One region of the Amycolatopsis heterodermiae genome, then DNA from elsewhere that is predicted to be linked to it. Evidence: riboswitches for the same ligand, from Rfam matches in the RefSeq annotation. Region 1 holds a riboswitch; the other holds the start of a gene.
The links. A riboswitch is a leader RNA that binds a small molecule or an ion and turns the genes downstream of it on or off. The one in region 1 is predicted to bind S-adenosylhomocysteine.
Positions count from the first base shown of each region.

Region 2: another riboswitch for S-adenosylhomocysteine. It lies ahead of ahcY (adenosylhomocysteinase); the one in region 1 lies ahead of metH (methionine synthase).

Region 1 is NZ_JAYFSI010000003.1:659,754-663,291, forward strand. Features, by position in the region: gene metH (methionine synthase) at 1-2,426, opposite strand, end outside; S-adenosyl-L-homocysteine riboswitch at 2,441-2,519, opposite strand; gene VA596_RS18800 (LLM class F420-dependent oxidoreductase) at 2,863-3,538, shown strand, end outside.
Region 2 is NZ_JAYFSI010000011.1:194,054-197,591, reverse strand. Features, by position in the region: gene ahcY (adenosylhomocysteinase) at 1-1,378, opposite strand, end outside; S-adenosyl-L-homocysteine riboswitch at 1,531-1,609, opposite strand; gene VA596_RS36715 (GNAT family N-acetyltransferase) at 1,676-2,158, opposite strand; gene VA596_RS36710 (hypothetical protein) at 2,155-3,057, opposite strand; gene VA596_RS36705 (AurF N-oxygenase family protein) at 3,115-3,538, opposite strand, start outside.

The sequences.
Region 1 (3,538 bases):
AGCCCGGACAGGCCGACCGCGTCGGCGCCCTCGGTGACCGCGGTGTCGAGGATCTTCGCCGCCGGCACCATCACGCCGAGGTCGATGACCTCGTAGTTGTTGCAGCCGAGCACCACGCCGACGATGTTCTTGCCGATGTCGTGGACGTCGCCCTTGACCGTGGCGAGCACGACCTTGCCCTGGCCGTTGGACACCGCGGCGCGGCCCGCCAGCCGGGCCTCCTCCTTCTCGGCCTCCATGAACGGCTCGAGGTAGGCCACCGAGCGCTTCATGACGCGCGCGCTCTTCACCACCTGCGGCAGGAACATCTTGCCGGCGCCGAACAGGTCGCCGACGATCTTCATGCCGTCCATCAGCGGGCCTTCGATCACCTCGAGGGGCCGGGCCTTGGTCTGCCGCGCCTCTTCGGTGTCCTCTTCGATGTAGTCGACGATGCCGTGCACGAGCGCGTGCGAGAGCCGCTCCTCGACCGTGCCTTCGCGCCACGTCAGGTCGACGACGCGCTTGGTGCCGCTGCCCTTGACGTTCTCGGCGAAGGTCACCAGCCGGTCGGTGGCGTCCTCGCGGCGGTCGAAGAGCACGTCCTCGACCAGTTCCAGCAGGTCCTTCGGGATGTCCTGGTAGACCGCGAGCTGGCCGGCGTTGACGATGCCCATGTCGAGGCCGACCTGCACGGCGTGGAACAGGAACGCCGAGTGCATCGCCTCGCGGACGACGTCGTTGCCGCGGAAGGAGAACGACAGGTTCGAGATGCCGCCGCTGATGTGGACGCCGGGGCAGCGCTCCTTGATCCGCGGGAGCGCCTCGATGAACGCCTTGGCGTAGCCGTTGTGCTCGCTGATGCCGGTGGCGACGGCCAGCACGTTCGGGTCGAAGATGATGTCCTCGCCCGCGAAGCCGGCCTTCTGCGTGAGCAGGTCGTAGGCGCGGCCGCAGATGTCCACCTTGCGGTCGGCGGTGTCGGCCTGGCCCTGCTCGTCGAAGGCCATCACGACGACGCCGGCGCCGTAGTTGCGGATGGTGCGGGCCTGGGCGAGGAACGGCTCCTCGCCCTCCTTCAGGCTGATCGAGTTGACGACGCCCTTGCCCTGGATGCAGCGCAGGCCGGCTTCGAGCACGGTCCACTTGGAGCTGTCGACCATCACCGGGATCCGGGCGACCTCGGGCTCGGTGGCGATGAGGTTGAGGAACGTCGTCATCGCCTCCTCGCTCTCGAGGAGGTCGGCGTCCATGTTGACGTCCAGCAGGTTCGCCCCGCCGCGGACCTGCTCGAGCGCGACGTCGACGGCGGCCTGGTGGTCACCGGACTCGATGAGCCGCCGGAACCGCTTGGAGCCGGTGACGTTGGTGCGCTCGCCGATCATCACGAACCCGGTGTCGGCGCCGATGCCGAACGGCTCGAGGCCGCTGAACCGGGTGCGTGAGGTCGGCTCGGGGACCTCCCGCGGGGTGACGCCCTTCGCGGCGGCCGCGATCTGCTTGATGTGGGCCGGGCTGGTGCCGCAGCAGCCGCCGACCAGGTTGACCAGGCCGTCACGGGCGAAGCCGCCGATCAGCCCGGCGGTCTCCTCCGGCGTCTGGTCGTACCCGCCGAACGCGTTCGGGAGCCCGGCGTTCGGGTGACAGGCGACGTAGGTGCCGGCGATCCGCGACAGCTCCTCGACGTGCGGGCGCATCTCTTCGGCGCCCAGCGAACAGTTGACGCCCACGACCAGCGGCTTCGCGTGCTCGATCGAGCTCCAGAACGCCTCGACGGTCTGGCCCGAGAGCGTCCGCCCGCTCAGGTCGACGATGGTGACCGAGATCCACAGCGGCAGCTCCGGCGCGACGTCGCGCGCGGCGGCGATCGCGGCCTTGCAGTTGAGCGTGTCGAAGATCGTCTCGATCATCAGCAGGTCGACGCCGCCCTCGACGAGACCGGCGATCTGCTCCGCGTAGGCGGCCTTGACCTGCTCGAACGTGACGGCGCGGTAGGCCGGGTCGTCGACCTTCGGCGACAGGCTGAGGGTGACGTTGAGCGGGCCGATCGACCCGGCGACGAACTTGCCGCCGAACTCGTCGGCGGCCTGGCGGGCCAGCTGCGCGCCGCGGACGTTCATCTCGTGGACCAGGCCCTGCAGGCCGTAGTCGGCCTGGCCGATGCTGGTCGCGGTGAAGGTGTTCGTCGTGGTGATGTCGGCGCCGGCCGCGAGGTACTGGCGGTGCACGTCGAGGATGACGTCGGGGCGGGTGAGGTTGAGCAGGTCGGGGTCGCCGGTGACGTCGTGGGTGTGGTCGCCGAAGCGGTCGCCGACGTAGTCGGCCGGGGTCAGCCCGGCACCCTGCAGCATCGTGCCCCAGGCACCGTCGAGGACCGCGACCCGCTGGCTGAGCAGCTCGCGCAGGCGCGCGGTGGCCTCGGATTCTTGCGGGGTGATCGGGTTCACCGGCAGCCTCCCTCGGTCGGGAGGCGCCCTTGGGTGGTCACAACCGGCCGAGCGTGGCGGACCCCCTGGCCCGTTGCAGCGCCTCTCGGCCTGGGATCCAGGGTACTGGAACCCCGGCCCGGCACACCATCCCGCCCCGAGGGACCGTCCACTGGCTGGGACACCCCCACTGATCGTCCACAATGGATCGTCGGCTCCACGCTGCCACCACCCCGTTCCGACCGGCATTCCCGGGCTCACCCACTGTGACCCGGCGAACGGCGGCACGCTGCTCCCAGCCTGCGCACCGCGGCGGCGTCCACCGGCCCTCGATCGACGCTCGACCCGCATGGTCACGCACTGTGCACACAGGTATACCGAAAGCGATCCCGCCCGCCGGCACCGGCCCCGCGGCAGCCGCTTGAAAACTGAAACACGTTCTAATACAGTCCGTCGCGTGGACTACGGAATCGTGCTGTTCACCAGCGACCGAGGCATCACTCCGGCGGCCGCGGCGCAGGCCGCGGAAGCCGCGGGGTTCGCCACCTTCTACGTACCCGAGCACACGCACATCCCGGTGAAACGCGAGTCGCCGCACCCGCGCACCGGGGACGCGTCCCTGCCCGACGACCGGTACAGCCGCACGCTCGACCCGTGGGTGGCGCTGGCGACGGCCGCCGCGGTCACCGAGCGGATCCGGCTTTCGACGGCGGTGGCCCTGCCCGTCGAAAGCGACCCGATCACGCTCGCCAAGACGATCGCCAGCCTCGACCACCTGTCGGGCGGGCGCGTCACGCTCGGCACCGGGTTCGGCTGGAACGTCGACGAGCTGACCGACCACGGCGTACCCGGCAACCGCCGCCGCACCGCCCTGCGCGAGTACCTCGAGGCGATGAGTGCACTGTGGACGGAGGAAGAAGCTTCCTACGACGGGGAGTTCGTGTCGTTCGGCCCCAGCTGGGCGTGGCCGAAACCGGTCCAGGCCCACATCCCGGTCCTGCTCGGCGCGGGCCCCACGGAGAAGACGTTCCGCTGGATCGCCCGCCACGCGGACGGCTGGATCACGACACCGGCGGACACCGACCTGGACGGCCATGTCGCACTGCTGAAGGAGATCTGGCGCGAGGAGGGCC
Region 2 (3,538 bases), on a different contig from region 1:
GCCGCACCCCGAGGGCGTCCAGGTGCAGGCGGGCGACCTTTTCGTCCAGGTGCTTGGGCAGCCGGTGGACGTCGGTGGCGTACTCGCCGGGCTTGGCGAACAGCTCGATCTGGGCGATCGCCTGGTTGGTGAACGAGTTCGACATCACGAACGAGGGGTGCCCGGTCGCGTTGCCGAGGTTCATCAGGCGGCCCTCGGAGAGCACGATGATCGCGTGGCCGTCGGCGAACGTCCACTCGTGCACCTGCGGCTTGATCTCGTGCTTGACGACGCCGGGCAGCTTCGCCAGGCCCGCCATGTCGATCTCGTTGTCGAAGTGCCCGACGTTGGCGACGATCGCGTTGTGCTTCATCCGCGTCATCTGGGCGGCGGAGATGATGCCGAAGTTGCCGGTGGTCGTGATGAAGATGTCCGCGGTCTCGACGACGTCGTCCAGCTCGACCACGTCGAGCCCGTCCATCGCGGCCTGCAGCGCGCAGATCGGGTCGATCTCGGTGACGGAGACGCGGGCGCCCTGGCCGCGCAGCGCCTCGACCGCGCCCTTGCCGACGTCGCCGTAGCCGCAGACGAGGACGCGCTTGCCGCCGATCATCACGTCGGTGGCGCGGTTGATCCCGTCGACCAGCGAGTGCCGGATGCCGTACTTGTTGTCGAACTTGGACTTCGTCACCGAGTCGTTGACGTTCATCGCGGGGAAGAGCAGCTCGCCGTCCTTGGCGAGCTTGTAGAGCCGCTTGACGCCGTTGGTGGTCTCCTCGGTGACGCCGCGGATCTCCTTGGCCATCCGGGTGAACCGGTCGCCGTCCCTGGCCACGCTGGCGCGCAGCGTCTCCAGGACGATCCGGTACTCGTCGGCGTCCTCTTCGGACGGTTGCGGGACGGCGCCCGCCGCCTCGAACTCGACTCCCTTGTGGACGAGCAGGGTGGCGTCACCGCCGTCGTCGAGGATCATGTTCGGCGCCTGGCCGCCGGCGAAGGCGAAGAGCTGGTCGGTGCACCACCAGTACTCCTCGAGCGTCTCGCCCTTCCACGCGAACACCGGCGTGCCGGTCGGCGCGTCGACCGTGCCCTCCGGGCCGACGACGACGGCCGCGGCGGCCTCGTCCTGGGTGGAGAAGATGTTGCAGGACACCCAGCGCACCTCGGCGCCGAGCGCGACCAGGGTCTCGATCAGCACGGCGGTCTGCACGGTCATGTGCAGGGAGCCGGCGACGCGGGCGCCCTTCAGCGGCTGCGCGGCGGCGTACTGGCGGCGGATCGCCATCAGGCCGGGCATCTCGTGCTCGGCCAGCCGCAGCTGGGTCCGGCCGGCCTCGGCGAGGGTGAGGTCGGCGACGGCGAAGTCGAGTCCGTTGCGGCTCTGCAGTTTCTCGCTCATTCTTTCGTTCACTCCGGAATTCGTTGTTCGGACGGAAAAGGGCAGCACGAATAACGGCACGGCGAGTGCCGGAAGAGGTGGGGTGCCGGGGCTAGGTGCGGCCGCGCGGGGCCGGGTTTGCTTGCCGGGTATACAAAAAAGAGCACCTCCCGTGGTGGGAGGCGCCCTTGGGTCCGTGATCCCCGGCCCGAGCGTGGCGGAAGGGATTCCGTCGCAGCGCCTCTCGGACCGGAAACGCGCCGAAGGCCGGCGCACGCGGTTTCCGTCGTCCAGGATGGCAAAGCCGCCGGGAACCTGTCAAGCGAGGACGCAGGCCAGGAGAAGGTCGTCGACGTACTCGCCGCCGAGCAGGAATTCGTCCTGGAGCACGCCTTCCACGGCGAAGCCACAGCTCGCGTAGAGCCGGCGGGCGCCGGCGTTGTGACCGAGCACGCGCAGGGTCAGCTTGCGCGCCCCGCGGCGGCGGGCCTCGGCGATGGCCGCGTCGACCAGGTGCCGCCCGATCCCGAGCCGGCGCCGGTCCGGGTCGACCGCGAGCCCGCCGACGACCAGCACGTGCCGGTGGGCGGGGATGCCGAACCCCTCGTCCAGCCGGACGTAGCCGGCCACCACGCCGTCGTGCTCGGCGACGAGGACGTCCTCCGGCTGCGTGCCCTCGCCGAAGAACGGCGTGCCGGGCGCCGGAGCCGGGGCCGGGGACGTGTCCGGGCCCCAGGTGCGCTCGTCGAGCCGCGCCAGCGCGCCGTCGTCGGCGATGGTGGCGGTGCGGGTTTCGATCACCCGCCCAGCGCCGTCCACGCCTCTTCGACGACGGCGGCGAACCGCGCCGGGTCGTGCGCGTCCTCGGTGGTGGTGTTGCGCAGCTGGACGGTCAGCCCGCCGCCGGTGCGCTGGCAGCTCATGACGAAGGAGTTCTCGGGGTCGACGGTCTGTCCCGCCGGGGTGATCTCGTTGTGGATCAGGCACTGGACGGGCCCGATCCGCTTCAGCTCGGTCGAGGGCAGCGCCTGTCCGAGGGCGGCGGTGTCCTCGTACTGCGCGAGCAGCTCGGGCGAGTCCGCGCGGACCGCGGCCACCTGGAACCCGCTCGAGAGGCCCGGATCGCTGTAGGACCGGAACACGGCGGCCGCGCCACCGTAGGCCGCCGAGATCCGCGAGGCGTTCTCGGTCTCGGCCTTGTCGGCGCGCTCGATCTGCGACTTCCCGGTCGTGCCGCCCTTGGCGATCTTCGTGACCGCGGCCTGCGTGGTCTCGAACCCGCCGAGGGTGTCCGGCAGCTTCAGCGGCTGGGGGCTCGGGCCGCCGAGCAGGCCGATCACCAGCCACGGCACGCCGACCAGGAACGCACCCACCAAAACACCGATCAGCCCGACGGCGATCGGCCGCGCGAACAGCGGCCGGCGTCGTTCTCGCTGCCGAGCGGCCGGCGGCTGTGACTGCGGTTGCTGGGGTTGCCGCGGCTCCTGCTGCCCGAGCGGCGGCTGCTGGTGCTGCGCGGGCGGCAGTGACTGTTGCTGCGCGGGTTGCTGCGGTTCGTGCTGCGCGGGCAGCGGCTGGTGTTGCGCGGGCGGCTGTGACTGCTGTGACTGCTGCGCGGGCTGCATCGGTTGCGGCGTCGGATCCTGTTGTGCCGGCAGTGTCGGCTGCGGCTCGGGTCCGGGCGGGAACTCTGTGCTCACCCGGGGAATCCTGGCGGAACCGGCATCCGCCGTGAAGGGCAATGTGCGGACAGCACCTCAGATGAGATGTGCGCGCCGCCAAATGCCCTCGGACCGGCCGCCGATCAGCCCCGCTTCGCGCAGGAACGGCACGATCTTCTCGGCCATCCACCGCCGGGTCTCGTGGAAGTGCGGGTTCGCCAGGGCCGCGGCCCGGCCTTCGCGCGGGGCGATCCCGACGCTCCGGTAGATCCGCGGGTCGACCATGCTGTCGATGACGCCGAAGGCCACCAGCGCGGTCCGCGTCCGGTGCCGTTGCAGGGCCGCCTTCGACAATTTCGGTGTCTCCCGAAGGACTTCCTCCTTCGCGAACCGGACGTGCCGGGCCTCCTCGACGACGTGGATCCGGTTGACCGAGCGGATCAGCGGCTGGATGCCGTCGTCGTCCATCATGGACCGCTGCAGCCGGTCGGTGGTCTCCTCGGCGACCAGCACGCTGGCG